One region of the Chelatococcus sp. CO-6 genome, then DNA from elsewhere that is predicted to be linked to it. Evidence: predicted binding sites of a transcription regulator. Region 1 holds the regulator's gene; the other holds the start of a gene.

The links. The regulator LexA, encoded in region 1, represses DNA repair genes until DNA is damaged. The targets are predictions, from matches to a motif close to TGTTCNNNNTGTGTTCNG.
Region 2: a site for LexA is predicted at 12,259-12,276, ahead of AL346_RS13150 (PA0069 family radical SAM protein). Genes of this name have one in related genera too.

What each region holds. Positions count from the first base shown of each region.
Region 1 is NZ_CP012398.1:3,795,893-3,810,457, reverse strand. It holds gene AL346_RS17845 (CTP synthase) at 1-1,426, opposite strand, end outside; gene secG (preprotein translocase subunit SecG) at 1,588-2,007, opposite strand; gene tpiA (triose-phosphate isomerase) at 2,132-2,896, opposite strand; gene AL346_RS17830 (peptidylprolyl isomerase) at 3,048-4,961, shown strand; gene trpE (anthranilate synthase component I) at 4,968-6,488, shown strand; gene AL346_RS17820 (aminodeoxychorismate/anthranilate synthase component II) at 6,577-7,188, shown strand; gene trpD (anthranilate phosphoribosyltransferase) at 7,199-8,212, shown strand; gene trpC (indole-3-glycerol phosphate synthase TrpC) at 8,220-9,026, shown strand; gene moaC (cyclic pyranopterin monophosphate synthase MoaC) at 9,023-9,526, shown strand; gene glp (gephyrin-like molybdotransferase Glp) at 9,551-10,762, shown strand; gene lexA (transcriptional repressor LexA) at 10,879-11,577, shown strand; gene AL346_RS17790 (ComEC/Rec2 family competence protein) at 11,555-13,846, opposite strand; gene gltX (glutamate--tRNA ligase) at 14,007-14,565, shown strand, end outside.
Region 2 is NZ_CP012398.1:2,793,512-2,808,076, reverse strand. It holds gene AL346_RS13205 (polyprenyl synthetase family protein) at 1-809, shown strand, start outside; gene AL346_RS13200 (4-(cytidine 5'-diphospho)-2-C-methyl-D-erythritol kinase) at 864-1,775, opposite strand; gene AL346_RS13195 (tetratricopeptide repeat protein) at 1,900-3,684, opposite strand; gene AL346_RS13190 (electron transfer flavoprotein-ubiquinone oxidoreductase) at 3,857-5,533, opposite strand; gene AL346_RS13185 (uracil-DNA glycosylase family protein) at 5,734-6,600, shown strand; gene AL346_RS13180 (cytochrome ubiquinol oxidase subunit I) at 6,708-8,105, shown strand; gene cydB (cytochrome d ubiquinol oxidase subunit II) at 8,116-9,120, shown strand; gene AL346_RS13170 (neutral zinc metallopeptidase) at 9,238-10,125, shown strand; gene moaB (molybdenum cofactor biosynthesis protein B) at 10,157-10,708, shown strand; gene AL346_RS13160 (hypothetical protein) at 10,733-11,236, opposite strand; ZMP/ZTP riboswitch at 11,408-11,489, shown strand; gene AL346_RS13155 (LysE family translocator) at 11,511-12,110, shown strand; gene AL346_RS13150 (PA0069 family radical SAM protein) at 12,311-13,504, shown strand; gene AL346_RS13145 (VOC family protein) at 13,532-13,972, shown strand; gene AL346_RS13140 (ribonuclease HII) at 14,053-14,565, shown strand, end outside.

The DNA.
Region 1 (14,565 bases):
ACTCCATGTTCACCTCGTAGCGGTGGCGATGGCGCTCGGAGATCTGGGTGCGGCCGTAGATGTTCGCCACCTTGCTGCCGGGGGCGAGCTGGGCCTCGTAGGCGCCGAGGCGCATGGTGCCGCCGAGGTCGCCCTCGGCCGTGCGCCGCTCGAGCTCGTTGCCCTTCAGCCATTCGGTCAGGATGCCGACCACAGGCTCGCTCGTCGGGCCGAATTCGGTCGAGCTCGCGGCGCTGACGCCGGCGAGCGAGCGCGTCGCCTCGATCACCGCCATCTGCATGCCGAAGCAGATGCCGAAATAGGGCAGCTTGCGTTCCCGTGCGAAGGCGGCCGCCTTGATCTTGCCCTCGGCGCCGCGATAGCCGAAGCCGCCGGGCACGAGGATGCCGTGCACGTGCTCCAGGAACGGCGCCGGATCCTCGCGCTCGAAGATCTCGCTCTCGATCCAGTCGAGGTTGACCTTCACGCGATTGGCGATGCCGCCGTGCTGCAGCGCCTCGATGAGCGACTTGTAGGCGTCCTTGAGGCCGGTGTACTTGCCGACGATGGCGATGGTCACCTCGCCTTCCGGCGTGCGCACGCGCTCGGAGATCGCCTTCCAGCGCGAGATGTCGGGCGCCGGCGCCCCCTCGATGCCGAAGGCGGCGAGCACCTCGTCGTCGAGCCCTTCCTCGTGGTAGGCGATCGGCACGTCGTAGATGGAGGAGACGTCGCGCGCCTCGATCACGGCGCTCTCGCGCACGTTGCAGAAGAGCGAGAGCTTGCGCCGCTCCTCCTTCGGGATCGGCCTGTCGGTGCGGCAGAGCAGGATGTGCGGCTGGATGCCGATGGAGCGCAGCTCCGCCACCGAGTGCTGGGTCGGCTTCGTCTTCAGCTCCCCGGCCGAGGGGATGAAGGGCAGCAGCGTGAGGTGCACGAAAATGGCGTGATTGCGCGGCAGCTCCTGGCCGAGCTGGCGGATCGCCTCGAGGAACGGCTGGCTCTCGATGTCGCCCACCGTGCCGCCGATCTCGACGAGGACGAAGTCGTAGTCCTCGTTGCCGCGCATGACGAATTCCTTGATGGCGTTCGTCACGTGCGGAATGACCTGGATGGTGGCGCCGAGATAGTCGCCGCGCCGCTCCTTGGTCAGGATGTCCAGATAGATGCGGCCCGTCGTGATGTTGTCGTCACGGGTGCACGGGCGCCCGGTGAAGCGCTCGTAATGGCCGAGGTCGAGGTCCGTCTCCGCGCCGTCGTCGGTCACGAAGACCTCGCCGTGCTGGTAGGGGCTCATCGTCCCCGGATCGACGTTGAGGTAGGGGTCGAGCTTGCGCAGCCGGACCTTGTAGCCACGCGCCTGCAGGAGCGCACCGAGGGCCGCCGAAGCAAGGCCCTTGCCCAAGGACGACACCACGCCGCCGGTGATGAAAACGTATCGTGCCATGGGGACTCTCGTTTACTCCGAACTGCGCGATTCGGGAATGCGGCTCGTACAAGCGGCAACCGGAATCAACAAAGACCTCCCCGCCACGCGCCAACCTGCTGCGCGCGCCAGGCGTTCCCACAAAAAGAGAGGGCCGGAACCCCGGCCCTCGCTGCTGCCGATTACTGGGAGCTCGGCACCTGTGGCCCCGCCGGCGGGGCTGGCGGCTGCTGTGACGGTGCCTGGCCTGCGCCTTGCGCCGGGCCGCCCTGCAGGCGCTGCAGCTCCTCGAGGACGCCCGGGCCGGAAGCCGGCGCCGAGGGGCCGTTCTGGCCGGAACCGGGCGCGACGCGGTCGATGACGGAGCTCGGGGCGCCCTGATAGCCGGCGAGCACGGACAGGAGCAGGCTCGTCACGAAGAAGGCGGCGGCGAGAATCGCGGTCGTGCGCGTCAGCACGTTCGCCTGGCCGCGGCCGGTCATGAAGCCGGAGACGCCGCCCCCACCCATGCCGAGGCCTCCGCCTTCGGAGCGCTGGAGCAGCACGACGCCGACGAGCGCCAGCACGATGATGAGATGAACGACGATGAGGACGGTCAGCATGCTCTGTTCCAGGGCCGCGCGGCGACAAGCCGGGCGCGGCGGCAAACTCAATTGGCGCGGCCTTTAGCACAGCCCGCGCCGCGGATCAAAGGACGCATCGCCGCGTCCGCGGACGATCGGTCCGTCACTCCATATAGGCACGCGCGATCGCCAGGAAATCCTCCGCGACGAGGCTGGCGCCGCCGACGAGAGCACCGTCGACCTCGGCGACGCCGAGGAGCTCGCGCGCATTGCCCGGCTTGACCGAGCCGCCGTAGAGTAGGCGCATGTTGCGGCCGGCCGCGCCGAAGCGGTCGACGAGGCTCTGGCGGATGAAGCCGTGCATCTCGGCGACGTCGGCCACCGTCGGCGTCAGCCCGGTGCCGATGGCCCAGACCGGCTCGTAGGCCACGACCACCGGCTCGCGCGCCGCTTCCTCGGGCATCGACCCGGCAAGCTGGGCGCCGACGACCGCCAGCGCACGACCGGCGTCGCGCTCCTCGCGCGTCTCGCCCACGCAGACGATCGGCGTCAGCCCCGCCGTGATCGCGGCCCGGGCCTTGGCCTTGACCATCTCGTCGGTTTCACGGTGGTCCGTGCGCCGTTCCGAATGGCCGACGATGACGTAGCTCGCGCCGACGTCGGCCAGCATCGCCGCCGAGATGTCGCCGGTATGCGCGCCGTGGGTGGCGGCATGGCAGTCCTGCCCGCCGACCTTGACGGGCGTGCCGACGGCCGCGACGGCAAAGACATAGGTCAGCGTCGCCGGCGCGCAGACGAGGAGGTCGACCTTGCTGCGCAGGGCCGCGTCGCAGCCCTCGAGAATCGCGGCGAAGGTCTTGGTGGCGGCACGCGTGCCGTTCATCTTCCAGTTGCCCGCCACGAGCGGGCGCGGTCGTTCCGTCGTCATCCGGTCCTGCCTCCGTTTGCGGGTGGACTAACAGAGGACGGAAAGCTCGGCAACGCGCGACATTGCGGGAGGCGGTGTGTCTATCTATGATCCGCCGCCTTCGCGGGGGCCACCGCCCTCCTGAAACCTCAGGGACTGGAACCGGATCGACATGCTTCAGGGTTTTCGCAATCTCGGCAAGAGCTGGCTCGGCAAGCTCATCGTGGGCATCCTCTTCGGCCTTCTCATCCTGTCGTTTGCGATCTGGGGCATCGGCGACGTCTTCCGCGGCTATGGCGTCAACACCGTCGCCACGGTCGGCGACCGTGAAATCGGCGTCGAGCAGGTGCGCACCGCCTACCAGAACGAGCTGCAGCAGCTCTCGCGCCGCTTCGGCCGCTCGATCACCGCCGACCAGGCGCGCGCGCTCGGTCTCGAGCAGCAGCTCCTCGGCCGCCTGATCGCGGAAGCGGCGCTCGACGAGCGCGCATCCGAGCTCGGCCTCGCCGTGTCGCGCGACACGGCGGGCGAAGCCATCGTCAAGGATCCGGCCTTCCGCAACGCCAGCGGCCAGTTCGACCGCTTCGCCTTCGACAGCATCCTGCGCGCCAACGGCCTGACCGAGCAGGGCTTCATCACCGAGCAGCAGGCCGTCCTCGCCCGCCGCCAGCTGGCCGATGCGCTCACCGGCGCCATCGTGCCGCCGCTCGCGATGCGCGAGGCCGTCTACCGCTACGGCGCCGAGCGGCGCAGCATCGCCTATGTCGAGTTGCCGGCCTCGCTCGCCGGCGACGTCGGCGCGCCTGACGATGCCGCGCTGCAGGCCTTCTTCGACGAACGCAAGGCCGCCTTCCGCGCGCCGGAATACCGCACGGTCTCCATCCTGTCGCTGCGACCAGAGGATCTCGCCAAGCCCGGCGAGGTGTCCGACGCGGACGCCACGGCGCGCTACGAGGAGGTGAAGGCCCGCCGCTTCACGACGCCCGAAACCCGCAAGCTGCAGCAGCTGTCCTTCCCTTCGCAGGAGGAGGCGAATGCCGCGCGCGAGAAGATCCTCGCCGGCGCGTCCCTCGCCGACATCGCCACCGAGCGCGGCGTGCGGCCGGAGGACATCGAGATCGGCACCTTCACCCGCGAGCAGATGATCGATCCGGCGGTGGCGGAAGCGGCCTTCGCCCTCTCCGCCGGAGACGTGAGCACGCCGGTCAGCGGCCGCTTCGGCATCGTGCTCGTGCGTGCTGCCGAGGTCACGCCCGCCGCGGTGCGGCCCTTCGCGGAGGTCGCCGACGAGCTCAAGCGGGAGATCGCCATCGAGCGCGCCCGCTCGCTCCTCGATGAGACCCACGACCGCATCGAGGACCAGCGCATCGCCGGCAAGCCGCTCACCGAGATCGCGCGGGAATTCTCGCTGAACGAGCGCACGATCGGCCCGCTCGACCAGGGCGGCAACGGCAAGGACGGACAGCCCGTCGCCGACATTCCCGAGCGCGAGGTGCTGCTGCGCTCGGCCTTCGAGACCGATATCGGTGCCGACAACGAGGCGCTGCGCCTCGCCGACGGCGGCTATCTCTGGTACGACGTGACCAATGTGGAGAGCGCGCGCGACCGCACGCTCGACGAGGTGCGCGCCGACGTCGCCGCCCAGTGGCGGGTCGACGAGATCGCCCGGCGCCTGTCGGACAAGGCGCAGGAGATCGTCACCCGGCTCGACCAGGGCGAAACCATCGAGGCCATCGCCGCCGAGCTCTCGCTCGAGGCAAGGACCGCGGAAGGCCTCGCCCGCGGCCAGGCCCAGGACGGCCTGCCGGCCAATGTCGTGACGCAGGTCTTCTCCGTCCATGCCGGCAAGGCCGCCTCCGCCGGGATCGGCGACGGCGACCGCCGCGTCGTCTTCAAGGTGACGGCGGCGACGGTGCCGGAGTTCGTGACCTCGACCCAGGAGGCGGAGCGCCTGCAGGGCCAGCTCGCGACGGCGATGACGGACGACATCCTCGGCGAATATGTCGCCAGCCTGCAGAGCGAGCTCAACGTGCGCATCAACCAGCAGGCCCTGCGCACGGCGCTCGGCACCAGCGGCGAGTTCTGAGGCGCCATGCAGCCGACCCCTTCCTTCGAGGATTTCGCCGCCGGCTACGAGAAAGGCGCGGCAAGCGTCGTGAGCGCGACGCTGGTCGCGGATCTCGAGACGCCGGTCGCAGCCTTCCTCAAGCTCACGGACGGCGGGCAGGCGCCCGCCTTCCTGCTCGAATCGGTCGAAGGCGGCGCCGTGCGCGGCCGCTATTCGATGATCGGCCTCAGGCCCGACCTCATCTGGCGCTGCCGGGATGGGCGAGCCGAGATCAACCGGGACGCCCTCAACCGGCCGCAGGACTTCGTGCCGGAGGCAGCGGCCCCGCTCGACAGCCTGAGGGCCCTCATCGCCGAGAGCCGCATCCCGCTCGCGGGCGACCTGCCGCCGATGGCGGCCGGCATCTTCGGCTATCTCGGCTACGACATGGTGCGGCTGATGGAGCGCCTGCCGCACCAGCCGGCCGATGCCCTCTGCCTGCCGGATGCGGTCTTGGTGCGCCCCACCGTCATGGTGGTCTTCGACGCCGTCAGGGACGAGCTCTCGCTCGTCACGCCCGTGCGGCCGAAGGAGGGCGTCTCCGCCCGCGCGGCCTACGAGGCGGCGCTGGCGCGGCTCGATGCGACGCTCGAGGCGCTGGAGCGCCCCCTGCCCCACGATGCGCGCTTCGATCCCTCCGCCATCGCGGCGCCGGCGCCCGTCTCCAACACCACGCCGGACGAATTCAAGGCCATGGTGGCGCGGGCGAAGGAATACATCCGCGCCGGCGACATCTTCCAGGTGGTGCTGTCGCAGCGCTTCGAGGCGCCGTTCACGCTGCCGGCGCTGTCGCTCTACCGCTCGCTGCGCCGGCTCAACCCCTCGCCCTTCCTCTGCTATCTCGACTTTCTCGACTTCCAGATCGTCTGCTCGAGCCCGGAGATCCTCGTGCGGGTGCGCGAGGGCAAGGTGACGATCCGGCCCATCGCCGGCACGCGCCGGCGCGGGGCGACGCCCGAGGAGGACAAGGCGCTCGCCGAGGAGCTGCTGGCGGACCCGAAGGAGCGGGCCGAGCATCTCATGCTGCTCGACCTCGGCCGCAACGATGTCGGCCGCGTCAGCGAGATCGGCTCGGTGACGGTCACCGACAGCTTCTTCCTCGAATATTACAGCCAGGTGATGCACATCGTCTCCAACGTCGAAGGCCGGCTCGATCCGCGCCACGACGCGCTCGACGCCCTCGTCGCCGGCTTTCCGGCCGGCACGGTCTCCGGCGCGCCCAAGGTGCGGGCCATGGAGATCATCGACGAACTGGAGAAGGAGAAGCGCGGCGCCTATGCCGGCTGCATCGGCTATTTCGGCGCCGACGGCGAGATGGATACCTGCATCGTGCTGCGCACCGCCGTGGTGAAGGACGGCCGCATGGCCGTGCAGGCCGGCGCCGGCATCGTCTATGATTCCGACCCGGAGTTCGAGCAGCAGGAATGCATCAGCAAGGCGAAGGCCCAGTTCCGCGCCGCCGAGGATGCGGTGCGCTTCGCCATGCGCGCGCGACGGGGGCAATGATGCGGCGGGAGCGATGGCGCCGGCTTCTGGAGGCTTGACCCACCACTGCCCCGACGGGCAAAGCTTTGTCTCTCAGAAAGCCACGCGCATGTTCCGCATCCTCCTCGTCGACAACTACGATTCCTTCACCTGGAATCTCGTGCATCTCATCGGGGCGCTCGGCCCCGAGATCGACGTGCGCCGCAACGACGCCATCACCGCCGACGAGGTGCTGGCGCTCGACCCCGACGCCATCGTCCTCTCCCCCGGCCCGTGCACGCCCAACGAGGCGGGCATCTGCCTCGAGCTCATCGAGAAGGCCGCACCGAGCGTGCCGATGTTCGGCGTCTGCCTCGGCCTGCAGGCCATGGGCCAGGCCTTCGGCGGCGAGGTGGTGCGCGCGCCCTTGCCGATGCACGGCAAGATCTCGCGCGTGCATCACAAGGGAGAGGGCCTCTTCCGCGGCATCAACGGCCCGTTCGAGGCCACGCGCTACCACTCGCTCATCGTGGCGCGCGAGACCTGCCCGGCCGACCTTGCCGTCACCGCCGAGAGCGAGGACGGCCTCGTGATGGCCATGGCGCACCGCCGGCTGCCGCTCCACGGCGTGCAGTTCCACCCCGAGAGCATCCTCTCGGAGCATGGCGCGACCATGATGCGCAATTTCCTCGATATCGCCGCGCGCTGGAACGAGACCGGGCGCCCCGCAAGAACGAGCTGACGGAACACCGATGGACGCCTTCAAACCCTTCATCGCCAAAGTCGCCACCGGTGTCTCGCTGAGTCGCGAGGAGGCCCGCCAGGCCTTCGACACCCTGCTCTCGGGCGAGGTGACGCCGGCCCAGAGCGGCGCCTTCCTGATGGCGCTGCGCGTGCGCGGCGAAACGGTGGACGAGATCGCCGGCGCGGTCGAGGCGCTGCGCGCACGCATGGTGCGCGTCAGCGCCCCGGCGGGCGCCATCGACATCGTCGGCACCGGCGGCGACAACTCGGGCAGCTACAACGTCTCGACGCTCGCCTCCATCATCGCCGCCGCCTGCGGCGTGCCGGTCGCCAAGCACGGCAACCGGGCCGCCTCGTCGAAATCCGGCGCCGCCGACGTGCTCGCCGCGCTCGACGTCAAGGTGGGGCTCGACCCGGCCGGTATCGAGCGCTGCCTTGCCGCGGCCGGCGTCGGCTTCATGTTCGCGCCCACCCACCACGCCTCCATGCGCCATGTGGCGCCGGTGCGCGTCGAACTCGGCACCCGCACCGTCTTCAACCTCATCGGGCCGCTCGCCAATCCGGCCGGCGTGCGCCACCAGCTGCTCGGCGTCTATTCCGAGAGCTGGCTCCAGCCGCTCGTCGAGGTGCTCGCCGCCCTCGGCGCGCAGCGCGTCTGGGCCGTGCACGGATCCGACGGGCTCGACGAGATGACGACGACCGGGCCGACCTCGGTGGTGGCGCTGGAGGACGGGCGCATCCGCCGCTTCACCGTCACGCCGGAGGATGTCGGGCTTGCCCGGGCGTCGATCGCCGACCTGCGCGGCGGCGAGGCCGAGCACAATGCGGCCGCGCTGCGCGCGGTGCTCGCCGGGGAGAAGACGCCCTACCGCGACATCGCCGTGCTCAATGCCGCCGCCGGCCTCGTGGTCGCCGGCAAGGCCGCCGACCTCAAGGAGGGCGTTGCCGCCGCCGAGGCCGCCCTCGACAGCGGCGCCGCACGCGCTACGCTCGAGCGGCTCGTTGCCGCGTCGAATGCGTGAGGGCCCCATGAGCGATATTCTGGCGAAGATCGAAGCCTACAAGCGCCGCGAGATCGCGGCGGCGAAGACGCGCATCCCGCACGAGGAGATGGTGCGCCTCGCCCATGCCGCCCCGGCCCCGCGCCCGTTCCTCGCCGCCGTCGAGGCCCATCTGGCCGCGGACCGGCCGGCCCTCATCGCGGAGATCAAAAAGGCGAGCCCGTCGAAGGGTCTCATCCGCGCCGATTTCGACCCGCCGGCGCTGGCGAAGGCCTATGCGGACGGCGGCGCGAGCTGCCTGTCGGTGCTGACGGACGGCCCCTCCTTCCAGGGCCATCCGGATTATCTCGGCGCGGCGCGCGCGGCCTCCGGCCTGCCCGCCCTGCGCAAGGACTTCCTGTTCGAGCCCTATCAGGTCTACGAAGCGCGCACGTGGGGCGCCGACTGCATCCTCGTCATCATGGCCTCCGTCAGCGACGAAGAGGCGCGCGCGCTCGTCGGCACTGCCGAGGAACTCGCCATGGACGTCCTCGTCGAGGTGCACGATGCCGAGGAGCTCGACCGCGCGCTGGCCCTCGACGTGCGCATGATCGGCATCAACAACCGCGACCTGCGCACCTTCGAGACGTCGCTCGCCGTCAGCGAGACGCTGGCGCCGCGCATTCCCTCCGGCCACATCATCGTCGGCGAGAGCGGCATCTTCACCCATGCCGACATCACGCGGCTTGCGGGCGTCGGCATCCGCACCTTCCTCGTCGGCGAAAGCCTGATGCGCCAGACGGACGTGGCGGCCGCGACCCGCGCCCTCCTCTTCGGTGAGGCCGAGGCGGCATGACGCGGCTCACGCACGTCGACGCCTCGGGCAAGGCCAACATGGTCGACGTGGGCGACAAGGCCGTGACGCAGCGCGTCGCGCAGGCGGAGGGCCATGTCCTCATGCTGCCGGAGACGCTCGCCCTCATCCGCTCGGGCGAAGCCAAGAAGGGCGACGTGCTCGCCACGGCCCGCATCGCCGGCATCATGGCGGCGAAGCGGACGCACGAGCTCATCCCCCTCTGCCATCCGCTGAACCTGACCAAGGTGAAGGTCGACTGCACCATCGACGAGGCGCTTCCGGGCGTACGCGTGACGGGCGAGGCGCGCGTCACGGGCCAGACCGGCGTCGAGATGGAGGCGCTGACCGCCGTCTCCGTCGCCTGCCTCACCATCTACGACATGGTGAAGGCCGCCGACCGGGCCATGCGCATCGAGGGCATCCGCCTCCTCGCCAAGAGCGGCGGCAAGTCCGGCGATTTCCGCGCCGGCGACCGGCCGGATGCGGAGAAGACGGCATGAGGAGGCCAGCATGAGGAGGCCAGCTTGGCCCTGACGCCGGTCGCCGATGCGCTCGCCGGCATCCTCGCCGGCGCGAGTCCTGTCCGCGAGCAGGAGACGGTGACGCTGCACCGGGCCGCGGGCCGCACGCTCGCCGCGGACGTTGCCGCCCTGCGCACCCAGCCGCCCTTCACCGCCTCGGCGATGGACGGCTATGCCGTGCGTGCCGCCGATGTCGCGGCCGTTCCCGCGCGCCTCTCGCTGATCGGCACCAGTGCCGCCGGCCATGCCTTTGAGGGCGCGGTCGGGTCCGGCCAATGCGTGCGCATCTTCACGGGCGCGCCCGTGCCGGCGGGCGCCGACGCCATCCTGATCCAGGAGAATGCCCGCGCCGAGGGGGATTGGGTCGAAGCGCTGTCCACGGTGGCGGCGGGGCGCTTCGTGCGCGAGGCCGGGCTTGATTTCCACGAAGGCAAGGTCCTGCTGCAGGCCGGCCGGCGGCTCGGCCCCTCGGCGGTCGCGCTCGCCGCGGCCATGGGGCACGCCACGCTGCCGGTGGTGCGGCGGCCGCGCGTCGCCATTCTCGCAACGGGAGACGAACTCGTCCGCCCCGGCGAGCCGACCGGCCCCGACCAGATCGTCGCCTCCAACACCTATGCCGTCGCGGCCATCGCCGAACGGGCCGGCGCAGAGGCCATCGACCTCGGCATCGCGGGGGACGATCTTGCCGTGCTCTCTGCCGCGATCGATGCGGCCAAGGAGGCCGGGGCCGACGTCCTCGTGACGCTCGGCGGCGCCTCGGTGGGCGATCACGATCTCGTGCAGCGCGCCCTTTCGGCGCAGGGGTGGCAGCTCGGCTTCTGGCGCATCGCCATGCGCCCGGGCAAGCCCCTGATGCACGGGCGCCTCGGCGCCATGGCCGTGCTCGGCCTGCCGGGCAATCCCGTCTCCAGCATCGTGTGCTCGCTCATCTTCCTCGCGCCGCTCGTGCGGGCGCTGAGCGGCGATCCGGATGCGGCCGAAATCGCGACCCTGCCGGCCCGGCTCGGCACCGATTTGCCGGCCAATGACGAGCGGCAGGACTATCTGCGCGCCCGCCTCGCGACGGCCGACGACGGCACCCTCGTCGCCAGCCCCTTCCCGCGCCAGGACAGCTCCATGCTGCGCCTGATGGCGGAGGCCGAGGCGCTCGTCCTGCGTGCGCCCCATGCCCCCGCCGCCCGGGCGGGCGAGCCCTGCCGCATCATCCGGCTCTGACTTTCCCGCGTCGGTTGAACTTGCGGAACACACCGAGAACGTCTAATCTCGTTCATGATTTGTTTTCGACTCGCATCGACAATGCGATTCGACGAGGGGGAGCGAGATCGCCGGCCATGCTGACGCGCAAACAGCACGAACTCCTGCGTTTCATCCACGAACGCCTGCGTGAGACCGGCGTGCCGCCGTCCTTCGACGAGATGAAGGAAGCGCTCGACCTCAAGTCGAAATCCGGCATCCATCGCCTCATCGTGGCGCTGGAGGAGCGCGGCTTCATTCGCCGGCTTCCGAACCGCGCCCGGGCGCTCGAGGTGCTGCGCCTGCCGGACGGCGTCGCCGCTGCCCCGCGCGGCCGCTTCAACCCGAGCGTCGTCGAGGGCGGGCTCGGCAAGGTGCGCGCGCCGGCGCCCCAGGCGGTCGAACCCGCGGTCCAGACGGTGGCGATCCCCGTCATGGGCCGGATCGCGGCCGGCACGCCCATTTCCGCCATCCAGAGCCGCAGCCACACCGTTTCGCTGCCACCGGACATGCTGGGCAGCGGCGAGCACTTCGCGCTCGAGGTGCGCGGCGACTCGATGATCGAGGCCGGCATTCTCGACGGCGATACGGTCGTCATCCGCAAGCAGGATACGGCGAATACGGGCGATATCGTCGTCGCCCTGATCGATGACGAGGAAGCGACGCTGAAGCGCCTGAGGCGCCGCGGCTCCTCCATCGCGCTCGAGGCGGCCAACCCGGCCTACGAGACGCGCGTGCTCGGCCCCGACCGGGTGCGCATCCAGGGCAAGCTCGTCAATCTGCTGCGTCGCTACTGACGTCGGGCTCCTGATCTTCGCCGCCCGTCTCATCGGCTGACGGTGGGGGTGGTCGACCGGTCGCGGCACTGGCCGACTGGCGCAACGGCCGTGAGGGAAGTGCCTGCATCCAGGCGCGGCGCTCGTCGGGGGGCAACTGGCCGATGAGTCGATCGCTGCCGCCTTTCCCGAGGATGACGGCCATTGCGCCGTTTTCGCGCAGCTTCGTGCGGTCGATCACCACGGGCGCTGCACAGCCGGGCGGGACGGTGAGCGCCGTGACGAGGATATCGGCCCGCCGGCAGTCCTCGACGAAGGCCGAGGGGCGGCGCACCAGGGCGACCATGCGGCCGTCGACCGCCTGCATGGTGCAGCCGTCGCGGTCGCAGAAGACTCCGCTTTTGAGGCTTTCGTCGCCCGGCTGCCTCGCATCGCCGTCTGCGCGCAGCCATTGCGCGACGACGAAGGACGAGGCGCGGCCGAGCACGGCGAGGCGACCCTCCGTCCCCCGGACGGCCGCGCTCGCACCGTTGCGGTCGACGAAGATGTCGGGCCGCGCAGCTCCGGCGGCGATGGCGAGGGCGGCGGCTGCGGGCACGGCGGCGAGCCAGCGCAGCGGCGAGATGCAGATGGTCAGGACGAGCAGCGCCAGCGAGAAGAGGATGAGCGCGCTGCCCGGAAAGGCCGGTATCGCCACCACGGACAGGCGCCAGTCCTGCATGGCATGGGAGACGGCGAGCACGATGGCCGTGCCCTGCCCCATCAGCCACCAGATGGGCGCGTCGAGGCCGAAGGGGTTGAGCAGCACCCCGAGCACCGCCGCCGGCATGACGATGAAGGAGACGAAGGGTAGCGCGATGCCGTTGCCGACGACGCTCAGCGGCATGGCGGTCTGGAAATGATAGGCGCCATAGGCCCCCGTCGCCAGGGAGGCGACGAGCGTCGTCACGACGAGGGCGACGGTCCACCGCCAGGCATGGCGCAGGACGCGCGCGACCGGGCCGAGCGACGCCTCGCCCCTGCCCGCGCGGGCCGCCTGCCATTCCGCCAGCGCCACGAGGCAGGCGACCGCCGAGAACGACATCTGGAAGCTCGGCCCGAGCACCGCCTCCGGCTCGAGGGCGAGGCACAGGATGGCGGCGAAGGCGAGATTGCGCATCGAGAGCGCCGGCCGATCGGCGAGGATGGCGCCGAGCATGGTCAGCGTCATGATCAGCGCCCGCTGGGTGGCGACGTCGGCGCCCGAGAACAGGCAGTAGCCCATGGCCCCCGCCATGGCCGTCGCGGCGGCGATCTTCTTGATCGGCCACGTGAGGGCGATGGCCGGAAAGAGCGCGAGGAGCGCGCGCACGGCCCAGAACACCGTGCCGGCGGCCAACGCCATGTGCAGGCCGGAGATCGACACGATGTGATAGAGGCCGGCGGCGCGCAGGGCCTCGTTGGTGTCCTCGGTGATGAGGCCGCGCTTGCCGGTGACGAGCGCGGCCGAGACCGCCCCCTCCTGCCCGCCCGCGGCGCGGGCGATGCGCGCCGTCAGCGCATTGCGCGTCTCGTCGAGCCATGTCGCAAGGCCCAGGCGCCAGTCCGGTGGCCGTGGCGGGGCACCGATCTCGACACGCCCCACAAGAGAGCCCACGGCGCCGATGCCGCGGAAGAAGGCGTCGCGCGTGAAATCGTAGCCGCCGGGCCAGGCCGCCCCGGGCGGCGGCATCAGGCGGGCGGTGGCCTTGATGAAGTCGCCCGCGCGCAGCCGGGCCGGCTCGCGCATCGACACCCGCACCCGCGCCGGGCGCTCGCCGTCGCCGAGATTGCCGAGCGTCTCGACGCGCACGACGGCGCGCGGCCCCTGCGGCCGCTCCTCCACGCTTTCGACGAAGCCGGTGAGCGGCGCGATGGTCACGCGGGCGAGCACCGGCGCCTCCACCCGGGCCGTCCGGGCCGCACCGGCGAGGAAGCCGGCAAAGAGAAAGGCGGCGGCAACCGCCGCGACGAAGGCCGCATAGCGTCGCGAAACGGCTGCCACCCCGATGGTGACGGCAAGCGCCACGACAGGCGCCCAGACGCTCGGCTCGCGGTCGGCCGCGAAATAGAGCAGCACCCCGATGCCGAAGCTCACCGCCGCCCAGGGGAACAGGCGCCGGTGCGTGCCCTCCTCGTCGAGGCAGCGGGTAAGAAACGAGCCGACATCGGCAAGGGACAGGCCACCAGCCAGAACGGCGCCGCGTCCGCCGGTCGCGCGATCGAGCACGGCGGCAACGGCACGGGCCTGGCGGGATCGGTCCGACGGCATGCGGAGCGAGGAATTCCTTACGTCTGACGGCAGGTCATGCTACACGAGCGCCCGCCGCATTGAACCATCAAGTCGCCGGATTTTGCGAGCAGCAGAAACGCGGCATGCGGCAAGCTCGCATCGATTCGTCACCGCCACCTTCCGAGAGTTCCGAACACCCATGTCAGGCACGGTCGTCACCCGCTTCGCGCCTTCGCCCACGGGCTTCCTCCACATCGGCGGCGCCCGCACGGCCCTGTTCAACTGGCTCTTCGCCCGCCACCACGGCGGCAAGATGCTGCTGCGCATCGAGGATACCGACCGGGAACGCTCCACCGAGGCCGCGATCCAGGCGATCCTCGACGGCATGACCTGGCTCGGCCTCGACTGGGACGGCGAGGTCGTGCACCAGTTCGCGCGCGCCGCGCGTCATCGCGAAGTGGCGGAGGAGCTGCTGCGCCGGGGCAAGGCCTATTACTGCTACGCCACGCCCGAGGAGCTCGAGGAGATGCGCGCGCTCGCCCGCAAGGAGGGGCGGCCGATGCGCTACGACGGGCGCTGGCGCGACCGCGATCCCGCCGAGGCGCCCGCCGGCGTCAAGCCCGTCATCCGCCTCAAGGCACCGCAGACCGGCGAGACCGTGGTGGACGATCAGGTCCAGGGCCGCGTGACGTGGCAGAACAAGGACCTCGACGACCTCGTTCTGCTGCGCTCCGACGGCACGCCGACCTACATGCTTG
Region 2 (14,565 bases), 1.0 Mb from region 1:
CCCAGCTCTGCGGCTACGAGGGCGACGGCGACGTCAAGCTCGCCGCGAGCGTCGAATTCATGCATACCGCGACCCTGCTGCACGACGACGTGGTGGACGAGAGCGACATGCGCCGCGGCAAGCTCGCCGCCCGCATGCTGTGGGGCAACGAGGCGAGCGTGCTCGTCGGCGATTTCCTGCTCGGCCAGGCCTTCAAGATGATGGTCGAGGTCGGCTCGCTCGACGCCCTCGCCGTGCTCGCCGATGCGGCGGCCGTCATCGCCGAGGGCGAGGTGTGGCAGTTGTCGGCGGCCAAGAACCTCGCCACCACCGAGCAGGGCTATCTCGCCGTGGTGGAGGCGAAGACCGCTGCGCTCTTCGCCGCGGCCTGCGAGGTCGGGCCCATTCTCGCCGCCCGCCCCGCCCATGAGCGGGCCGCCTGCCGCAGCTACGGCACCAGCCTCGGCATCGCCTTCCAGCTCATCGACGACGCGCTCGACTACGGCGGCTCCAGCGCCAGCCTCGGCAAGAACGTCGGCGACGACTTCCGCGAGGGCAAGATCACCCTGCCCGTCGTGCTCTCGCTCGCGCGGGGGGACGAGGCGGAGCGCGCCTTCTGGCACCGCACGCTGGAGAAGGGCGAGGTGCGCGACGAGGACCTCGCCGAGGCGCAGCGCATCATGCGCCGCCACGGCGCCATCGAGGACACCATCGCGCGGGCCCGCACCTATGGCGATGCCGCCTGCGAGGCGCTGTCCGCGTTCCCCGACAGCCCCATGAAGACGGCGCTCCTCGACGCCGTCGCCTTCTGCATCGCACGCGCCTACTGACCGGCCAGAGTCCGTTTTGCCGATCAGGTTGATTCAACCTGATCGGATCCGGCTCTAGCGCAGAACGGTCGCGCGCGCCCACCACGCCGGGCGCGCGGCGGCCACCGCCCGGCGCCCGCGCGCCGCGGCACGGCAGTCGTCGAACAAGGCAAAGACAGTCGCGCCCGAGCCGGACATGCGGGCGAGCCGGCACGCCGGCAGGCTGCGCAGCAGGGCGAGCGCTTCCGCGACCGCCGGGGACAGCGCTCTTGCCGGCGCCTCAAGATCGTTGCGGACGCCGGACAGTGCGGCGAGGAAGGCGGCACGGCCGTTCACGACCGGGGGCGCGGCGGGCAATGGCGAATCATCGGCCATCGCGCCGGGCGCGAGCCCGAGGCCGCGGAAGACATCGGCGGTCGCCAGCGGCACGCGCGGATTGACGAGAACGGCGAAGAGCGGCGGCAGGCCGAGCGGCGGCGCCAGGACATCGCCGATGCCGGCCATGACCCGCGCCCGGCCGTCGAGGCAGACGGGCACGTCCGCGCCCGTCGCAACGGCGGCGGCGCGGATGGCCGGGTCGTCGAGGCCGAGGCCGTTGAGTCGCGCCATGAGGCGCAGCGCCGCCGCCGCGTCGGACGAGCCGCCGCCGAGGCCGGCCGCAACCGGCAGGCGCTTGTCGAGGTGGAAGTGGCCGGCCACGAGGCCCGGCCGCCGGGCCATGAGATGGTGCACGGCCCGCAGCACGAGGTTGTCCTGCCCTCCACCCGCGGCCTCCGCGCCCGGCCCGGAGACGGTGAGGCCGAGCGGCCGGGCCGGATCGAGCGACAGGCGGTCGCCGCAGCCGGCGAAGGCGACGAGGCTTTCGAGCAGGTGGTAGCCATCCGCCCGCCGGCCGGTGATGTGCAGAAAGAGGTTCACCTTGGCCGGCGCACGCTCGACGAGGAGACGGCCGGCGGTGGCGGAGGGCAGATTGGGCTGCACGGTCATGGGCGGCTATCTGGCTGCAGCCGGTTCTCGTTTCCCGGGGAGGTGCGGACGGTGACCTCCCACTCTCTCCGCCTCGAAGGAGACGGAAAGGCATCAGGGCGCCGTCATCCGGAAGCGCGTCCCCTCACCCGCCGTTCTTCGGCTTCTCGACGGCCTCGGCCGCCGCCGGCTTGTCCTCGTCCGGCAAGCCTTTCTCGATCTTCTCGAGGATCTTGACGAGGTCCTCGGGCTCGGGATCGAGGTCGCGCGCGTGGTTCCACTGGAACTTCGCCTCGAGCTTGCGGCCCGTGCGCCAGTAGGCGTCGCCAAGGTGGTCGTTGATCGTGGGATCGGACGGGCGCAGCTCGATGGCGCGTTCCAGCTCGCGCACCGCATCGTCATAGCGGCCGAGGCGGTAGTAGGCCCAGCCGAGGCTGTCGACGATGTAGCCGTCCCGCGGCCTCAGCTCGACGGCCCGCTTCAGCATCTCGAAGGCCTCGTCGACATTCATGTGCCGGTCGACCCACGAATAGCCGAGATAGTTGAGCACGAGCGCCCGGTCGCTGCCAACGCTCTCGGGGGCGAGTTCGAGCGCCTTCTTGAAGTCGGCCTCGGCCTTCGGCCATTCCTTCGAGCGCTCGTAGGCGATGCCGCGGAAGTAGAACAACGTCCAGCGCGACTGGTCGGGCGTGCCGATCGCCTCGACCGCCCGGGTGTAGATCTCGGCCGCCTCGGCGAAGTCCTTGCGCGAGCGCAGGAGGTTGCCGAGCGCGATCAGGCCCTCGACATCGTCCGGGTTGGCGGCGATCAGCTCCTCGAGGTGCTTCTGGGCCCTGTCCTTCTCGCCCATCAGCTCCAGCGAGACGGCGATCTGGATGTCGATGCTCGACCTGAGCGGCGAGTTCGCCGGCATCGCCTCGAAGACCTCGATGGCCGAGGCATATTGCTTGAGCCGCTCCAGCATGTCGCCGAGGGTGACGATGGCGAGCTCGTGCTTCGGCGCCAGGAACGTCGCGAGGCGCAGATAGATGAGCGCCGCGATCTCGTCGCCCTGGCTGTTGCCCGCCGCGCCGAGGCCGTAGAGCACCTCGGCCGCTCCCTCCTGGGTATTGGCGATGAGCGACGACAGGCGCTCCCCGGCGTCGAGGCGCGTCAGGGCATCCTGCACGATGGGGTTGCGCGGCAGCAGCCGGTCGAAGGCCGCATAGACGCGCCGGGCCTCCTCCGCCTCGCCGCGCACGGACAGGAGCCGCCCGTAGGCGTCGACGACGCGCAGCGTCGTGCGCTCGACGTCGTAGGCCGCCTTCAGCCGGTTCTCCGCCTCGCGGCGATTGCCGCCGACGGCGGCGATGAGACCCGCGTGATAGTCGCGGAAGACGTTGTAGGAATTCTCGCCCTTGAGCCGCTCGACCGTGTCGAGCGCGCGGCGCAGGTTGCCCGAGCCGACCCAGGACCAGGCCGACAGCAGGGTCGCCGTCAGGTCCGCCGCGCGGCCGCGGCCGCCGCTGCCGAGATATTTGCGTGCCGTGACATAGCGCCGCGCCTTCATCGCCTCGACGCCGAGAGCGAGGCGGGCAAGGCCGTTGTTGGCGTCACGCTGCAGCAGCTGGCGCGCGGCCGAGAAGGCCTCCTCCATGTCGCCGTTGGCGAGCAGCGCGACGAAGGCGCGCTCCAGGAGCTCCGGATTGCGGGGATCGTCCCGCAGCGCCTCGCGGAAGTAGAGCGCGGCCGCCCGCGTGTCGCGCGCCGATCCGGCGACCACGGCGGCGAGATAGTTGCCCTCGACGCTCTCGGCCGGCCCGGGCAGGCTGTCGATGGCGAGGTCCACGTCCTGCGCCTTGGCCGAGAGCGTGCCCGGCTGCCCGAAGGCCATGACGGAAAAGATGCAGCAAGCCGAAATGGCGATGCGCGAGAAGCGCCTGAAGGTCATGTGGATCACGTGTCTCTTGCCGCTCTTGCGCCGCTTCGCCGATGGGCGCGGCGCCCTCTTCTATTACCGCGCAACATGACCTTTTTGCGGTGCATCGGCAATAGCGGCGGGGGAAGGAACAGCCGCCGGCGGTCAGGCCGGCCGCGATGGCCCCGCCTGACCGCCGGATGGCTCACATGTTCGGATAGTTCGGCCCGCCGCCGCCTTCCGGCGTCACCCAGTTGATGTTCTGGGCCGGATCCTTGATGTCGCACGTCTTGCAGTGCACGCAGTTCTGGGCGTTGATCACGAAGCGGGGATTGGTCCGCGCCGCCGCGTCGTCATACACCACCTCGTAGACCGCCGCCGGGCAGTAGAGGCGCGCCGGCTCGCCGTAGAGCGGCAGGTTCCGCTCCACCGGGATCGAGGGATCGGCGAGCTTGAGGTGGACCGGCTGGTCCTCCTCGTGATTGGTGTTGGACAGGAAGACGGACGAGAGCTTGTCGAAGGACACGATGCCGTCGGGCTTCGGATAGGCGATCGGCTTGACCTCGTCGATTCGCTTCAAGGTGGCGTGATCGGGCTTGCCGTGGCCGAGCGTGCCGAAGAGCGAGAAGCCGAGGAGCTCGTTCGTCCACATGTCGAGGCCGCCGATGGCGACGCCCGCCATGGTTCCGAAGCGCGACCACAGCGGCTTGACGTTGCGCACCTTGTGCAGGTCGCGGCCGATGTCGGAGCCGCGCCAGCCGGCCTCGTAGCCGGCCAGCTCGTCATGCTCGCGCCCCTCACCGAGGGCCGCGAAGACGTTCTCGGCTGAGAGCATGCCGGACAGGATGGCGTTGTGCGAGCCCTTGATGCGCGGCACGTTGACGAAGCCGGCGGCACAGCCGATCAGCGCCCCGCCGGGGAAGACGAGCTTCGGCACCGACTGGAAGCCCCCTTCCGTGATGGCGCGCGCGCCGTAGGAGATGCGCTTGCCGCCCTCCAGCATGCCCCGGATCATCGGGTGGGTCTTGAAGCGCTGGAACTCGTCGAACGGCGACAGGGTCGGGTTCGAATAGTTGAGGTGCACGACGAATCCGACCGACACCAGGTTGTCGTCGAAATGGTAGAGGAATGAGCCGCCGCCGGTGCCGTTGTCGAGCGGCCAGCCGAAGGAGTGCTGGACGAGACCGGGCTCGAACTTCTCAGGCGGGATCTGCCACAATTCCTTGAGCCCGATGCCGAATTTCTGCGGCTCGCGGCCCTCGTCGAGCGAGAAGCGCTTGATGACCTGCTTCGACAGCGAGCCGCGCGCGCCCTCGCCGAGGAGGGTATACTTGCCGCGCAGCTCCATGCCGCGGGTGAACTCGGCCTTGGGCTCGCCGTCGCGGCCGACACCCATGTCGCCGGTGGCGATGCCCACGACCTCGCCTTTGTCGCCGTAGAGCACCTCGGCCGCGGCGAAGCCCGGATAGATCTCGACGCCGAGCGCCTCGGCGCGCGCCGCGAGATAGCGCGCCACATTGCCGAGCGAGCCGACGAAGTTGCCGTGGTTGTTCATGAGCCGCGGCATCAGGGCATTGGGCAGCCTGACGCCGCCGGCGGGGCCGAGATAGAGGAAGCGGTCGGCTGTAACCTGCGTCTTCAGCGGCCGCTCGGGATCCTCGCGCCAGTCGGGCAGCAGCCGGTCGAGGCCGACGGGGTCGATCACCGCGCCCGAGAGGATGTGGGCGCCGACCTCGGAGCCTTTCTCCACGACGACGACCGATACGTCCCGGCCCGTCTCGGCAGCGAGCTGCTTGAGGCGAATCGCGGCGGCGAGGCCGGCCGGGCCCGCGCCGACGATCACGACGTCGTAGTCCATTCGCTCCCGTTCGGGCAGATCCATCAGGCCCCTCCTCGGCTTATCAGCACCCCGGCAGATTTTTATTTGTATACAAACAATTCCATATCCGCTGCAATCATCGATACGCGAAGTCTTCGACCCGTTCCAGACTGCATGTTGCACTGCGGGCGCGACCTCTCGAAGCGGAGGACGGCGGCGATCCGGTACTGGCAAGGTGCCGGTAGCGCCTCTAGAATGCCGGCATGTCGCATCCCCCCGCCGAGTTCGGAGCTCGCGAGGCAGCGCTCGAAGCGCTCCTTGCCTTCTATGTCGATGCCGGCGTCGACCTGGCGCTCGACGAGGCACCGCACGACCGCTTCGCCGAGCCGGACCGGCCGCGGCCGCGCGGGGAACAGGCGCGCCCGGCCCCCGCGCCGTCGGACCCGCGGCAGCCGGCCCCGGCCGCAGCCTCGCCTGCCGCTCCGGCCTTTGCCGCTGCGGCCTCGGCGGACGAGACGGCGCTTGCCGCCCGCGCCACGGCGCGCGGGGCGATGAGCCTCGAAGAGCTGCGCGAGGCGCTCGCCGCCTTCGACGGCTGCGCCCTGAAGGCGACGGCGAAGAACCTCGTCTTCGCCGACGGCACGCCGGGCGCCCGCGTCATGCTGGTCGGCGAGGCGCCGGGGCGCGAGGAGGATATCCAGGGCAAGCCCTTCGTCGGCCGCTCGGGACAGTTGCTCGACAGGATGCTTTCGGCGATCGGCCTCGACCGCGGCAGCGTCTACATCGCCAACATCGTGCCGTGGCGCCCGCCCGGCAACCGCACGCCGACGCCGCAGGAGGCGGCGATATGCCGCCCCTTCATCGAGCGCCAGATCGAGCTGTGTGACCCGGACGTGCTCGTGTGCCTCGGCGGCCCGTCGGCCCAGGCGCTGCTCGGGGTGCGCGAAGGCATCCTGCGCACGCGCGGCAAATGGTTCGACTACGAGACGGGCCGGCGCACCATCCGTGCCCTCGCGACGCTCCATCCCGCCTATCTGCTGCGCCAGCCGGCGCAGAAGAGGCTCGCGTGGCGCGACCTGCGCGCGCTGAGGAAGGTGCTCGACGAAACGGCCGGCGCCCCGCAGGGCTGAAACCGCCTGCCGCGGCGGCCGGCGGCGTTGCGTGGCGAAACCTCCACACTTGTGATGTAGTATCCGGCGTCGTTCCGAATCGAGGCACGATCCCCGGAGGTGACGATATGGATCTCGACGCGACGATGCTGGCGCGCATCCAGTTCGCTTTTACGGTCACCTTCCACATCATTTTCCCCGCCTTCACCATCGGCCTTTCCGCCTTCATCACCACTTTGCTCGGCCGCTGGCTCTATACGGGCGACGAGCATTACCGCACCCTCGCCCGCTTCTGGACGAAGATCTTCGCCGTGTCCTTCGCCATGGGCGTCGTGTCCGGCATCGTGCTGTCCTACCAGTTCGGCACCAACTGGAGCCGCTTCTCGGTGGTGGTCGGCAACACCATCGGCCCGCTCATCGGCTACGAGGTGCTGACGGCCTTCTTCCTCGAGGCGACCTTCCTCGGCATCATGCTCTTCGGCTGGAACCGCGTGCCACCGGCGCTGCACTTCTTCGCCGCGCTCATGGTGGCGGTCGGCACCTGCATGTCGGCCTTCTGGATCATCTCGGCCAACAGCTGGATGCAGTACCCGACGGGGCACGAGGTACGCGACGGCATCGCCTATCCGGTCGACTGGCTCGCCATCGTCTTCAGCCCCACCTTCCCGCTGCGCCTCGCGCATATGGTGGCCGCGGCCTATCTCACGACGGCCATCGTCGTCCTCGCCGTCGGCGCGCGCTACCTGCTCGCCGGGGTGCACGAGCGTCACGGCCGCACCATGATCGGCATGGGCCTCGGCATGGCCCTGATCCTCGCGCCGCTGCAGGCCTTCATCGGCGATGCGCACGGCCTCAAGACGGCCGAATACCAGCCGGTGAAGCTCGCCGCCATGGAGGGCCACTGGCCGGAGAACGAGGTGGCCCCGCTCGTCCTCTTCGCCTGGCCGAACGAACGGACCGAATCGAACGACTTCGAGATCGCCATTCCCCACCTCGGCAGCCTCATCATCACGCACGACTGGAACGGCATCTACCCCGGCCTGAAGGCCTTCCCGCCGGAGGACCGACCGCCGGTGGTGCCGGTGTTCTTCTCCTTCCGCGTCATGGTCGGCATCGGCTTCCTCATGATCGGGCTCGCCTTCTGGGGCGGCTATCTCTGGCTGCGCGGCCGGCTGTTCACCTCGCGGGCCTTCCTATGGGCCGCCTCGTGGGCCTGGCCGATGGGCTTCATCGCCATCGTCTCGGGCTGGTTCGTGGCCGAGATCGGCCGCCAGCCGTGGGTCGCGACGGGCATCCTGCGCACGGCCGACGCGCGCTCGCCGGTCGCCATGGAGACCGTGGCCTTCACGCTGGCGCTCTTCGTGGTCGTCTACGGCATCGTCTTCACCATGGGCATCCGCTACATCAACCGGCTCATCGTGAAGGGGCCGGCACCGGACGTCGCCGCCGAGCCGAAGGGCCTGCCCAACCGGCCGCTGTCGGCGGCCGAGGAAGCGGCCCGCGCCGCCATGCAACCCGGACAATGAGGAGCGCGCCATGGAGTGGTATCTGCCGATCATCTGGGCCGGGCTGATCGCCACGGCCGTCGCGCTCTACGTCATCCTCGACGGCTTCGACCTCGGCATGGGCATCCTCTTTCCCACGACGCAGGAGGAGGCGCGCCGCGACGAGATGATGAACTCCGTCGCCCCCTTCTGGGACGGCAACGAGACGTGGCTCGTCCTGGGCGGCGGCGGCCTGTGGGTCGCCTTCCCGCAGGCCTATGCCGTCATCATGCCGGCGCTCTACCTGCCGGTCATCGTGATGCTGCTCGCCCTCATCTTCCGCGGGGTGTCGTTCGAGTTCCGCTGGGTGTCGAAGCCCCGGCACCGCATGTGGGATCTCGCCTTCTCCGGCGGCTCCATCGTCGCGGCCTTCGCCCAGGGCGTCATCCTCGGCGGCCTCCTGCAGGGCATCAGGGTGGAGAACGGGGAATTCGCCGGCGGCTCCTTCGACTGGCTGGCGCCCTTCCCGCTGCTGTGCGGCGTCGGCGTCGTCGCCGGCTACGGCCTCATCGGCTGCTGCTGGCTGATGATGAAGACGGAGGGACCGACCGCCGACCATGCCCGCCGGCTGGCGCCCGTCTTCCTCATCGCCGTCGGCATCTGCGCGGCGCTCGTCAGCATCTGGACGCCGGCCTCCTTCGAGCGCATCGCCGACCGCTGGTTCGCGGCGCCGAACATCTACTTCCTCTGGCTCCTGCCGGCGGGGACGGTCGTCCTCGGCTTGCTCGCCTGGCGCGGCATGCGCCAGGGGCGCACGGCGCTGCCGTTCTTCAGCACGATCGGCATCTTCCTCCTGTGCTACGCCGGGCTCGCGATCTCCAACTTCCCCTATCTCGTGCCGCCGACGCTGACGGTGTGGGACACGGCGGCGGTGCCGGCGGCGCAGATCTTCCTCCTCATCGGGACCCTGCCGCTCCTGCCCATGATCCTCGGCTACACGGTCTTCGTATACTGGACCTTCCGCGGCAAGCTGAAGGAGGGCGAGGGCTACCACTAGCCCGGCGTGTACTGCTGCCACGGCATGCCGCGGCCGGTCGTTGGCCGGCGCGGCGCGGCGGGCTATGCTGGTCGGCCTGCCGCTGCAGGCAGGTGAGGCGTCGACGGAAGGCAAGACATGCGCTGGGGTGATTTCCGCCGGTCCGAGAATGTCGAGGACCGGCGCGGCGGCGGTGGAGGCTTCCACATCCCCGGCGGGGGACGCGGCGGCGGCATCGGCATCGGCACCATCCTCGTGCTCGGCCTCATCGGCTGGGCGCTCGGCATCGATCCGCGCATCCTCATCGGCGGGGCCGAGATGCTGTCGGGCGGCGGCTCCTCCTACGAGCAGTCGCAGCCGGGCACGCGCGGCGCGCCGCAGGACGAGGCCGGCCAGTTCGCTGCCGCCATCCTCGGCAACACGGAGGACGTCTGGACGACCGTCCTGCCGCAGCAGGTGAACGTCGCCTACAAGAACCCGCGCATGGTGCTCTTCTCCGGCGCCACCCGGTCTAACTGCGGCTTCGCCCAGGCGGCCATGGGGCCGTTCTATTGCCCCGTCGACCAGACGGTCTACATCGACCTCAGCTTCTTCGACGACATGCGCCGGCGCTTCCGCGCGGGCGGCGATTTCGCCTATGCCTATGTCATCGCCCACGAGGTCGGGCACCATGTGGAGAACCTGCTCGGCATCCTGCCCAAGGTGCAGCAGGCGCAGCGCCAGGCCTCGCAGCGGCAGGCGAACGAATTGTCCGTGCGCGTCGAATTGATGGCCGACTGCCTCGCCGGCGTGTGGGCCAACCACAGCGAGCAGCGGTGGAAGGCGCTGGAGCCCGGCGACGTCGAGGAGGCGATGAACGCGGCCGAGGCCATCGGCGACGACCGCCTGCAGAAGGCCGGCCAGGGCTATGCCGTGCCCGAGACCTTCACCCACGGCTCGTCCGAGCAGCGCGTGCGCTGGTTCATGACGGGGCTCAAGGAAGGCCGCGTGCAGGCGTGCGATACTTTCGGCGCAAGCAGGCCCTGACGGTCCGGCACCACCTCATCAGGCAGACCCCATGTCCCGTATCGACGAAACGCGCCCCTTCATCCCGCTCTCCATCGCCGTGCTGACCGTGTCGGACACGCGCAGCCTCGCCGACGACAGGTCCGGCGACACGCTGGTTCAGCGCCTCGAGGCGGCCGGCCATCGCCTCGCCGCCCGCGCCATCGTGCCGGACGAGGTCGACGAGATCCGCGCTACCGTCAAGGGATGGATCGCCGATCCCGGCATCGATGCCGTCATCACCACGGGCGGCACGGGATTCACCGGCCGGGACGTGACGCCCGAGGCCATCGAGCCCCTGTTCGAGAAGCGCATGGACGGCTTTTCCGCCGTCTTCCACCGCATCTCCTACGACAAGATCGGCACCTCGACCCTGCAGTCACGGGCGACCGCGGGCGTCGCGGGCGCAACCTACATCTTCGTGCTGCCGGGCTCCCCCGGCGCCTGCAAGGACGCCTGGGACGGCATCCTCGCCGCGCAGCTCGATTATCGCCAACGGCCGTGCAATTTCGTCGAGATCATGCCGCGGCTCGACGAGCACCTGAGGCGTGGAACCGGCAACTGAACGGACGGGGATCACACCCCGGTCTCAACCGGCCGCCTCGAAGGCGACCGGCAGCGCCGGCAGCATCATCGGCCGGCGATGGCCGGCGACCACGTGGGCCTTCGACAGCAGCATGCGCGGGCCGAGCGGCGCGCGGCCGAAGAGCCCCTGGGCCACGTGCCTCAAGCGGCCGAGCGGCACGATGCACGAGCCACCGAGCCACAATCCCGTCGTCCGGCCGGCCTGGCGGCGCAGGAAGCGCTCCATCACGGCGATCCAGTTCGCCGTCGGCACGTCGCCGGCCTTGAGCAGCATGAGCCAGGGGCCCCGCGCCTCGCGCACCCCCTCGCGCCAGCCGGCTTCGCCACCCCCGGCCCGCACGAGCGAGGCGCCCACGGCCTCGGCGACGCGCGCGGCATCCCTGTCCTCGCCGCAATCGATGATGATGGCCTCGCGCACGACCGCCGCCGCGACGCCGGGCACGAGAGCCGCCAGCGTCGCGCCGAGGCCTTCCGTATCGCCATTGGCCATGATCAGGACGGAAATCATGCCGGAAGCCTAGCGCAGGCACCTCGCCATGACGCTGCGGCACGCTGTCTTAGCGGCAGGACCATGGACGGCCCGAATCCTCGGTGGCAGGTGCGAGCCCGCCGCCGCCAGCCGCGCCCAACATCCCGATGTATGCGGCTTGCCCGCCGGGCGAGCGGCCGATACGCTCGCATCGTGCTGTGTGACTGGCGGCATGAGATGGGGAACCATCGGGGAGCGCAGCACTGTTCCGCCGTCCGCCTGGGCCAACTCCAAGATCGCGAGTGGAGGCCCTATGGACGCCGTACCCCTGTTTCTTCTGACATCGCTCGCCCTCGTCGGGAGCCCCGGCCCCAACACGTTCAGCCTGGCGGCGCTCGGAGCGGCCTTCGGCGTGCGGCGGGGGCTGGCCTACATGGCCGGGCTCAATCTCGGAATGGTCGCCGTCGTGGCCCTGGTCGGCTCGGGCCTCTGGGCGGCGGTGCTTTCCTATCCCCGGATCGCGCCGGTCGTGACCTTTGCCGCGAGCGCCTATCTCATCTTCCTGGCATACAGGATCGCCACGGCGCCGCCGCTCGGGACGGCCGCCGCGGAAGCGCCCGGCCGCGCCCCGCGCTGGTATGCGGGCGTGACCCTCTCGCTGGCCAACCCCAAGGCCTATGTCGCCGTGGCGGCGGTGTTCTCACGCTATTCCCTATGGCCGAACAGCGCCGTCGCCGACCAGTTTGCGAAAGGAGCGTTGCTGCTCGCCACCATCGTTCTCGTGAACTTGCTTTGGCTCGCCGCCGGCGCGCTGCTTGCGCGCAGCGTGGTGAACCCCAGGGTGGGGCGCGCCGTGAACATGTCCTTCGCGGGCCTGCTCATTCTTTCCGTCGCCGTGGCATCGTTTCTGTAGCCATCCCGGCAAGCTGCGTCGGAAAACGTAGCGGCACCGCCCCCGCAAAGGCCTTCGTTCCAGCCCCGTTTCGGGCCGCCGGATGCGACGCCGGCTGCCCCCTTCGCCACGCCTCCGCCGCGGCGACCACTGGACAGGGGAACAATTTTGTTCTCTATATGTTCTCGTTCAACGATCGCTGCTGGAAATCGGAGGCGCCCATGCGGGCCCGAGCCGTCTCTCATTCACCTGCCCCTGCCACCCCGCCGCGCGCCAGCCGGGGGCGCGATCCGCTGAAGGAGGTGCCGCAGGTCGGCCCGGCGGATCCGCTCGCCCTTGTCGGCCACCGCATCGACCCGGAGCGGCGGCGCGGACGCGGGGCCGTCAGCAACCCCGTGGCGCGCTACGAGCCGACCCATAGGGAGGATGTCGACGACGGCTGGGAGGGTCTTGCCGAGCTGCCCCCGTTCAAGACGGAGGTGCAGACGGAGAAGGCGCGCACGATCATCACGCGCAACGATTCGCCCGACATCTCCTTCGACCGTTCGGTGAACCCCTATCGCGGCTGCGAGCACGGCTGCGTCTACTGCTTCGCCCGGCCGACCCACGCCTATATGGGCCTGTCACCGGGGCTCGACTTCGAATCGAAGCTCTTCGCCAAGCCGGATGCACCGGCGCTGCTCGAGAAGGAGCTGTCGGCCTCCGGCTACGTGCCGCGCACGCTCGCCATCGGCACCAACACCGATCCCTACCAGCCCATCGAGCGCAAGTTCCGCCTCATGCGCGGCATCCTGGAGGTGCTGGACAGGGCCGGCCATCCGGTCGGCATCGTCACCAAGTCGGCCCTGGTGACGCGCGACATCGACCTCCTCGCGCCGATGGCGGCGCGGGGCCTCGCCAAGGTGGCGATCTCCGTCACGACGCTCGACGCCAAGCTCGCCCGCACGATGGAGCCGCGGGCGGCCACGCCGCAGCGCCGGCTCGACACCATCCGCCGGCTCAGCGAGGCCGGCATTCCCGTCACCGTGCTCGTCGCCCCCATCGTGCCGGCCATCAACGATGCCGAGATCGAGGACATCCTCGCCGCGACGCATGCCGCAGGCGCGCGCGAGGCGGGCTATGTCATGCTGCGCCTGCCGCTCGAGGTGCGCGACATCGTGCGCGACTGGCTAATGAGCAACTATCCCGACAAGGCCCGGCACGTGCTGTCGCTCATCCGCTCGACGCGCGGCGGCAAGGACTATGATTCGAGCTGGGGGCAGCGCATGGTGGGCTCCGGTCCTTATGCCTGGATGATCGGCCGGCGCTTCGAGATGGCGGCCGAGCGCCTCGGCTTCAACAAGCGCCGCACGCGGCTCAGGACGGACCTCTTCTCCCCGCCCCGCCGCGGCGCCGAGCAGCTCAGCCTCTTCTGAAAGACCCAAGACCGAAAGGAAAGACCGATGACCGCTGCCGTTCCTGCCCGCGTCAACCTCATCACCCTCGGCGTCACGGACCGCGCCGCGAGCCAGCGCTTCTACGAGAAGCTCGGCTGGCAGCCGAAGGCGCGCGCCTACGAGGCATCCATCACCTTCCTCGGCCTCGACAATCTCGCGCTCGCCCTGTGGGACCGGGACAAGCTCGCCGAGGACGCGAAGCTCCCGCTGACGCCACCGGGCTTCGGCGGCTTCACCCTCGCCATCAACCTGCCGGACGAGAAGGCGGTGGATGCTGCGCTCGATGCCGCGGTCGCCGCCGGCGGGCGCCTGCTGAAGCCCGGCACCAAAGCCGATTGGGGCGGCTATTCGGGCTATTTCGCCGATCCCGACGGCCACCCGTGGGAGGTGGCCTTCAATCCCTTCGTGCCGCTCGACGCGCGCGGGCTGATGGTCCTGCCGGACTGACGGCGGCTTTCGCACCCCCCGCGGGCGAGCCTTCTCGAATCGGGCCTTGAGCCTGCGCGCATGCGCGCCATGATGGCCGCATGAAGCGCATCGACGTCACTGATTCGCCGGCGGTCCCCGACCTCGCGTCAGCATCCTTCACGCGGGAGGCGGACTGCCGCGGGCGCGGTATCTGGCCCGTCGCCGGCGTGGACGAGGTGGGCCGCGGCCCCCTCGCCGGCCCGGTGGTGGCGGCAGCCGTGGTGCTCGACCCGGAGCGCATTCCCGAGGGGCTGACGGATTCGAAGAGGCTCACCCCCGCCCGGCGCGAGATGCTCTATGCCTTCATCCTCGACAGCGCGGCCGTGTCGGTGGCGAGCGTGCCCGCCCGCATCATCGACAGCGTCAATATCCGCCAGGCGACGCTCGCGGCCATGGCGCGGGCCCTGCGCGGCCTGCCGGTGCGGCCACTACACGCCTTCATCGACGGCAACGACTGCCCGCCCGATGCGCCCTGCGCGACGGAAGCGGTCATCAAGGGCGACCTCACGGTGGCATCGATCGCGGCGGCCTCGATCGTCGCCAAGGTGACGCGCGACCGGCTGATGGCGCGG